Linked DNA regions of Aromatoleum petrolei. The protein of the gene in region 1 interacts with the protein of each later gene in a pairwise test. Links are inferred from orthologs where the notes say so. Each region holds a gene or a part of one and is shown on either strand. Other genes may lie near its edges.

The links.
Region 2: the proteins of dnaE (region 1) and ToN1_RS09240 interact in binary tests that used the Escherichia coli proteins (3 or more experiments, as listed by UniProt). The link is inferred for Aromatoleum petrolei from one-to-one orthologs.

What each region holds. Positions count from the first base shown.
Region 1 is NZ_CP059560.1:1,114,706-1,119,009, forward strand. Bases 47-4,043 are described here. They hold dnaE (DNA polymerase III subunit alpha), read right to left. Parts: upstream 3,742-4,043; coding sequence 247-3,741; downstream 47-246. Other genes in these bases: ToN1_RS05040 (peroxiredoxin), read left to right, coding at 47-182; ToN1_RS05050 (hypothetical protein), read right to left, coding at 3,826-4,043. Outside these bases: more of ToN1_RS05040, read left to right, coding at 1-46; more of ToN1_RS05050, read right to left, coding at 4,044-4,215; ToN1_RS05055 (quinone oxidoreductase family protein), read right to left, coding at 4,227-4,304. UniProt on the Escherichia coli protein: DNA polymerase III is a complex, multichain enzyme responsible for most of the replicative synthesis in bacteria. This DNA polymerase also exhibits 3' to 5' exonuclease activity. The alpha chain is the DNA polymerase catalytic subunit.
Region 2 is NZ_CP059560.1:2,019,495-2,022,793, forward strand. What follows is about bases 293-3,284. They hold ToN1_RS09240 (pyridoxal phosphate-dependent aminotransferase), read right to left. Parts: upstream 2,372-3,284; coding sequence 1,214-2,371; downstream 293-1,213. Other genes in these bases: ToN1_RS09230 (sensor histidine kinase), read right to left, coding at 293-800; ToN1_RS09235 (PP0621 family protein), read right to left, coding at 803-1,057; mtnA (S-methyl-5-thioribose-1-phosphate isomerase), read left to right, coding at 2,438-3,284. Outside these bases: more of ToN1_RS09230, read right to left, coding at 1-292; more of mtnA, read left to right, coding at 3,285-3,299. UniProt on the Escherichia coli protein: Shows aminotransferase activity with methionine and histidine as substrates, and to a lesser extent also with phenylalanine.

The DNA.
Region 1 (4,304 bases):
TCGTCAATGACCTGCCGCTGGGCCGCAACATCGACGAGATGATCCGCATGGTCGACGCGCTACAGTTCACCGAAGAGCACGGCGAAGTCTGCCCGGCCGGCTGGAACAAGGGCAAAGCGGGCATGAAGGCCAGCACCGCAGGCGTCGCGGAGTATCTGGCCGAGCACGCCAAGGAACTCTGACCGCCCCTGCCGGATCAGCCGAAAGGCCGCGCCCGCAAGGGCCGCGGCCTTTTTTGTGCCCATATCAATTGGGGTAGAGGACCTCGACCGATTCGTGCGGGAGCCACTCCCGCAGGCTGTCGAGCAAGGCATCGTCGAGACGCACCCGCCAGGCCGCGCCGAGGGGCAGTTCGGCCTCCGCCTGCTCGTTCCGATAGCGCAGCGAAACCGGGCAGCCGCCGTCGCGGAAAGGCGAGAGTAGCGTTTCGAGCTTGTCCGCTGCCGCAACTGCCCCCCCCGCGCCTTTCACTTCGCCATTGACGCTGATCTGGAGCGCCTTGGCAAAGCGGGAACGCGCTTCGCCGAGCGACAGCAGCTTGTCGGCGACGATACGCAGCCCGCCGGTAAAGTCGTCGTTGCTGACCTTGCCTTCGACCACCAACACTTCGTCGGTGACGATCTTGCTGCGGTTCGCGTCGAACGCTTCGGAAAAGACTGACACCTCCCGCACCTGTGAGCCGTCGTCGAGCACGACAAACGCCATCTTGCCGCGATTGGTCATCTTGGTGCGCACGTCCATCACCACGCCCGCCAGCATCGCGAGATCGCGCGAGGGTTCGAGCTGCGACAGCGGACGACGGATGAAGCGGCGCACTTCCTCGCGGAAACTGTTGAACGGATGGCCAGAGAGGAAGAAACCGATCGCGGTCTTCTCCTCCTTCAAGCGCTCGCGCTCCGTCCACGGGCGCACGTTCGCGTACTGAGGCGCCGCGCCGGCGGCCTCCGGCACAAGGTCGAACAGCCCCCCCTGCATGGCGTTCGCGGCCGCCTGCTCGGCCGCTTCCATCGCGAGGCTCACGGTCGCGAGCAGACGCGCGCGATCGGCCGTGCCGCTGGGTTCGATGGTATCGAACGCACCCGAACGGATCAGCGCCTCGATCACGCGGCGGTTGACCATGCGCCGGTCCACGCGCGCGCAGAAATCGAACAGATCCGTGTACGCTCCGCCACTCTTGCGCGCTTCGAGGATGGAGCGCACTGCCGGCTCGCCCACACCCTTCACCGCACCCAGACCGTAGCGGATCGTCTTCCGATCCGTGGGAACGAAGCGGTAGTCGGACTGGTTCACGTCAGGCGGCAGGACCGTGATTCCGTTCGCGATCGTGTCCTCGAAGAAGATCTTGATCGTGTCGGTGTTGTCGAGGTCCGCCGACATGGTCGCGGCCATGAAGGCCGCGCAGTGGTGCGCCTTGAGCCACGCCGTATGGTAGGTGACCACGGCGTAGGCGGCAGTGTGCGACTTGTTGAAGCCGTACTCCGCGAACTTCGTCATCAGGTCGAAGAGCTGCTCCGCGAGCGCCGGGTCGTAGCCCTTCTGCTTCGCACCGGCGGCAATCGTCTCGCGGTGCTTGGCCATCTCCTCCGGTTTCTTCTTGCCCATCGCGCGGCGCAGCATGTCGGCGCCGCCTAGCGTATAGCCGCCGATGATCTGCGAGATCTGCATCACCTGTTCCTGATACACGATCACGCCGTAGGTCGGCTCCAGGCAGGGCTTGAGGTCCGGATGGAAGTAGTCGATCTCCTGCTGCCCCTTCTTGCGCAGGATGAAGTCGTCCACCATGCCCGAGCCGAGCGGGCCCGGACGGTAGAGCGCAAGCACCGCGATGATGTCCTCGAAGCGGTCGGGCGCGAGCTTCTTGAGGAGCTTCTTCATGCCGTCCGATTCGACCTGGAAGATCGCGGTGGTATTCGCGTCCTTCAGGATCTGGTAGGCGGCGGGGTCGGTGAACGGCAGCGCGGCGAGGTTGGGCTTCTCCCCGGTGAGACGTTCGACGTACTCGACCGCGAGCTCGATGATGGTGAGGTTGCGCAGGCCGAGGAAGTCGAACTTCACCAGGCCGACCGCCTCGACGTCGTCCTTGTCGAACTGCGACACCGGCGTCGCGTCGTCACCGTCGGCGATGTAGAGCGGACAGAAGTCGGTGAGCTTTCCGGGCGCGATGAGCACGCCGCCGGCGTGCATGCCGACGTTGCGGGACAGGCCTTCCAGCGGCTCGGCAAGGCTCCACAACTCCTGCACCGACTCGCCGTCGTTGCCGTCCTTCATCATTTCGCCGATCTGCGGCTCCATCTCGTAGGCCTTCGCCAGCGAGACGGGCTTCGCGCCTTCGATCGGGATCAGCTTGGAGAGCCGGTCGCACAGGCCATAGGGCAGATCGAGCACGCGGCCGACGTCGCGCACCACCGCCTTGGACGCCATGGTACCGAAGGTCGCGATCTGGCTGACCGCATCCTTGCCGTAGCGCTCGCGCACATACTCGATCACGCGGTAGCGGTTGTCCTGGCAGAAGTCGATGTCGAAGTCGGGCATCGACACACGCTCGGGGTTCAGGAAGCGCTCGAACAGCAGTGCGTAAGCGAGCGGATCCAGGTCGGTAATGCGCAGACTGTAGGCAACCAGAGAGCCCGCACCCGAGCCGCGACCGGGGCCTACCGGCACACCATTGTGCTTGCCCCAGTTGATGAAGTCCGCAACGATCAGGAAGTAGCCGGGGAAGCCCATCTGGATGATGGTGTCGGTTTCGAACTTGAGCCGCGCCTCGTAGGTCGGACGCTGGCGCTCACGTTCTGCATCGTCCGGATACAGCTCCTCCAGCCGCACTTCCAGGCCAGCCTTGGCCTCCGCGATCAGGAAGTCGTCGAGGGTCATCCCTTCGGGCGTGGGAAACTGCGGCAGGAAATTCTTGCCCAGTTGGACCGTCAGCGAACAGCGGCGTGCGATTTCGACCGAATTCTCGAGCGCCTCCGGGATGTCGGCGAAGAGCTCGCACATCTCGTCCTGGCTCTTGAGGTATTGCTCCTCGGTGTAGTCCCGCGGGCGACGCTTGTCGGCCAGCACATAGCCTTGAGCGATGCACACGCGTGCCTCGTGGGCCTTGAAATCCTCGCGCTTGAGGAACTGCACGGGGTGGGTCGCCACCACCGGCAGCCCCAGCCTGCCGGCCAGCTGCACCGCCTGGCGTACGTACCCCTCGGCGCCCGCATTGCCTGCGCGCTGCAGTTCGATGTAGTAGGCGCCGGGGAACAATGCGGCCCATTCGGCGGCCACCCGATCGGCAAGTTCGACGTTGCCGTTTGCCAGTGCCTGCCCCACTTCCCCCTCGCGCGCACCGGACAGGCACAGCAGATCCGACGCCGCGCCGTCGGCGAACCAGTCGCGGCGAATCTCGGCGCGCCCGCGGTACTTGTTGTCGAGGAAAGCGCGCGTCAGCAGCTCACACAGCTGCCCGTAGCCCTTGCGACTCTTGCAGATGAGCAGGGCGCGGAAGGGCTTGTCGCGATCGGTGTCGTTGGTGATCCAGGCGTCGACGCCGATGACGGGCTTCATGCCCTTGCCGCGTGCGCCCTTGTAGAACTTGACCATGCCAAACAGGTTGGCGAGGTCGGAAATGCCCAGCGCCGGCATGCCGTCGGCGGCCGCGCGGGCGATCGCCTGATCGATCTGGACGATGCCGTCCGAAATCGAGTACTCGGTATGCAGACGAAGGTGGATGAAGCGAGGTTCGTGAGAGGCAGTCATCGGCAAATTTTACCCGATCCCCAACCTCCCCCGCGCCCCAATTCGGCCGCTGCCGCTGTCTGTACGTCCGACCGTCAATGGGAATCAGCGCCCGCGTGCCGCCTCGCGTGCCTTCATCAGGGAGACTTTGCGCGCCTGGTCAGCATCCAGAATTTCGGCCTGCTGCTCGGGCGTGAGCGGTGCTCCAAGATCGACTTCCAGCGCCGAGATCAATCGTGACGCCGTGGACGTGATGCGCCGTTCGTCCGGCATGGCCCGACGCACGCGGGCTGGCGTCGTACCCGTGATGCGGGCGACCTCGGCCACGAAGTGATCCTCGATACGGCGACTTGCCGCCGACAGCGACGCCGTGCGGGCGGGATCCATCGCAGATGACGGCCCCGACTGCGCCATGGCCGACGGGGCGAGCGGCAGCGCCAGCAGGATCCCGGCCGCGACGCATGCCAGCCACGATGAACCCGGTTTGCTCCTCATGTCGCGCCCCGTCAGGGCAACAGGATCGTCGAGCCGGTAGTACGGCGCGCCTCGAGATCACGGTGCGCCTGCGCGGCATCCTTCAGCGC
Region 2 (3,299 bases), 910 kb from region 1 along the record:
AGCAGTTTTCCGGCTGGCCCGAGGCGGCGCAGACTGCCTTCGGGAACGCTGCAGCAGGCGGGCACATCGGCGAAATTCTCATCGACGTCGGTCAGGCGCAGGCCGTCGACGCTGCTCAAGCCCAGCAGCTCCGCCGCGCGCGGATTGGCCTGGCGGACGATGCCGTCGGCCGCAACGACCAGCACGCCGTCCTGCATGTCATGAATGATGCGCTCGTTGACCGCCTGCTGCTTGGCGAGCGCCTCGCCGCGCTGCACCGCGAGCGATTCGTTGGCCTTGGCGCGCAGCGCGAGAAAGCGCGCCGTGATCGCGATGCCGAAGAAGGCGGTGCAGACGAAGGCGACCTGCAGGAAGTCCGCCGCGCGCTCGCCGGCAACGAAACGCCAGACGTTTTCGCCCAGTACGGCGACGGTCGCGAGCGCGGCATAGAACAGGACCATGCGCCCTTCGGCGACGAGCCCTGCCGCGGCGAGGACGACCATCATCAGCACGGGCATGCCGCTGCGGTAGCCGCCGCTGGCCCACATCATCACCGCGAGGACGGCAATGTCGATCACAACCTGCGCGGTGATGATGCGGTCTACGCCGAAGCGGCGTGCAGCGTCGGGGAATCCCAGCGCCAGCACCGCGGCGAGGTAGGCAAAGGCCGCGGCGTTGAAGACTTGCGGCGCCTCCGCGCCCAGATTGAGTTCGAGGCCGGCGACGAGGAAGAGCCCCGCGAGGATCAGGCGGAAGAGGTTCAGGTAGCGCAGGGGGCCCCGGCGCGCGAGGTCGCGGCGTTCGTCCGCGGCGGCACGCATATTCAGGGTTCCTGGCGCTGCGTGCCTAGCCGGCGATGCTCCTCGCAACAGAAGAAGCGCTCACCGTCGCGCACGCCCTCGCTCTCGGGAACGTGGACGCCGCAATAGCCGCAGGCGACCATGCGCTCAGGCACGCCCTTGCGGCGCTCGCCAGTCTGCTTGCCTGCCGGCGTGTCACCGTCGCCCGGCCGGTTCAGGGCGCGGCGCACCCACCAGATGCCGACCAGGGCAAGGACCAAGAGGAGCAGGTTTCGCACGATACGGATTTACCAAGACGGCTGGCAGATACCACCGTTCGCCCTGAGCTTGTCGAAGGGCATGAGCAGGGTTTCGACAGGCTCAGCCCGAACGGTAGCGGGTTGCCGGACCAGTTACGGGAATACCAAGCGGGAGAGTCTAGCACGCGCTCCGCATCAGACCTTCTGCAGGCGTTCGCACGCTGCCGCCAGCGTCGCCTCGTTCTTCGCGAAGCAGAAGCGGATCACGCGCTCGTCACGCCCGTCGGCAAAGAAGGCCGACACGGGGATTGCGGCCACCCCCGTCTCGCGCGTGAGCCGCTGCGCAAAGACGGTATCGGGCTCGTCCGAGATCGCGCCGTAGCGCGCGAGCTGGAAATAGGTGCCAGACGAGGGCAGCAGCGCGAAGCGCGAACCTGCGAGCGCTTCACGGAAGAAGTCGCGCTTGCCCTGGTAGAAGGCCGCGAGCTTCTCGTGGCGCGACGCATCGGCCATGTAGTCCGCGAGCGCGAGCTGCACCGGCGTATTCACCGTGAACACGTTGAACTGGTGCACCTTGCGGAATTCCGCCATCAGCTCGCGCGGCCCGACGACGTAGCCGACCTTCCAGCCGGTGATGTGGTAGGTCTTGCCGAAGCTCGACACGATCAGGCTGCGCGCGGCCAGTTCCGGATGGCGGGCGCAGCTCTCGTGGCGCAGGCCGTCGAAGACGATGTGCTCATACACCTCGTCGGAGACGATGACGATGCCGGTGCCGTGCGTCAGCGCCGCCAGCCGCGCCATGTCGCCGGCCGTCCATACCGTGGCGGTCGGGTTGTGCGGGCTGTTGATCATGATCATGCGCGTGCGCGGCGTGATCGCCTCGGCCACCGCGCCCCAGTCCGGCCGGTAGTCCGGCGCTGCCAGCTGCATGCGCACGACGCGCCCGCCCTGCAGCTCGATTGCCGGCGCGTACGAGTCGTACACCGGCTCGAACACGATGACCTCGTCGCCCGGTCGCACGAGCGCCGCGACCGCGGTAAATAGCGCCTGCGTCGCACCGGCCGTCACCGTGACCTCGGTCTCGGGGTCGTACGCGGTGCCGTAGAGCGTGGAAACCTTGCGCGCGATCGCCTCGCGCAGCGGCGCGACGCCGCCCATCGGCGCGTACTGGTTGTGTCCCGTGCGCATCCAGTGCGCGACGCGCTCGAACAACACGTCCTCGGCGTTAAAATCGGGGAAGCCCTGCGACAGGTTGATCGCTCCGCACTCCTGCGCGAGGCGCGACATCACGGTGAAGATCGTCGTGCCGACATTCGGCAGGCGGGATTCGAGCGGGGCGGGGAAGTGGGGCATGGCAACTCGGTTGGGGCCTGGGAGCGTCACATTCTCGCAGACCCGCCGCGCGGATAAAATGGCGCGATGTTTACCCAGCCCATTCCCACGATCCGCCGCGACGGCGACGCCGTCGTCATCCTCGACCAGACCCTGCTGCCGCACGCGTGCGAGCTGCGCCGCTTGACCTCGCTCGACGAGGTCGCGACCGCGATCCACGCGATGCAGGTGCGCGGCGCCCCGCTCATCGGGGCGACGGCAGCTTACGGCGTCGCGATCGCCCTCGCGGCCGATGCGAGCGATGTCCGCCTCGAGCAGGCACTGACGACACTGGCTGCAACCCGCCCGACCGCCGTGAACCTGCACTGGGCGCTCGGAAAGATGCGCGAACGCCTGTCCCTCGTCACCCCGGCCGAGCGCCACGCCGCGGCCTGGCGCGAAGCCGAGACGATCCACCGCGACGACGCCGAGATGTGCGCCGCGATCGGCGGACACGGCCTCGCGATCCTCGAACGCCTCGCCGCCGGACTCGATCGCCCGCTGCGCGTGATGACCCACTGCAACGCGGGCTGGCTCGCCACTTGCGGCGCCGGCACCGCCCTCGCCCCCGTGTATGCGGCAAAGGCGCTCGGTCTCGCAGTCGAGGTGTGGGTCAGCGAAACGCGCCCGCGCAACCAGGGACTGCTCACCGCATGGGAACTGCGCGAAGCGGGCGTGCCGCTGCGCCTCATCGCCGACAACGCGGCGGGCATCCTGCTCGCGCGCGGCGAGGTCGACGTCGTGATCACCGGCGCCGACCGCGTGGCCGCCAACGGTGACGCGGCGAACAAGGTCGGCACCTATCTGAAGGCGCTCGCCGCGCGCGAACACGGCGTGCCCTTCTACATCGCCGCGCCCTTCTCGACCGTGGATTTCGGCTGCGCCGACGGCGGCGCGATCCCGATCGAGG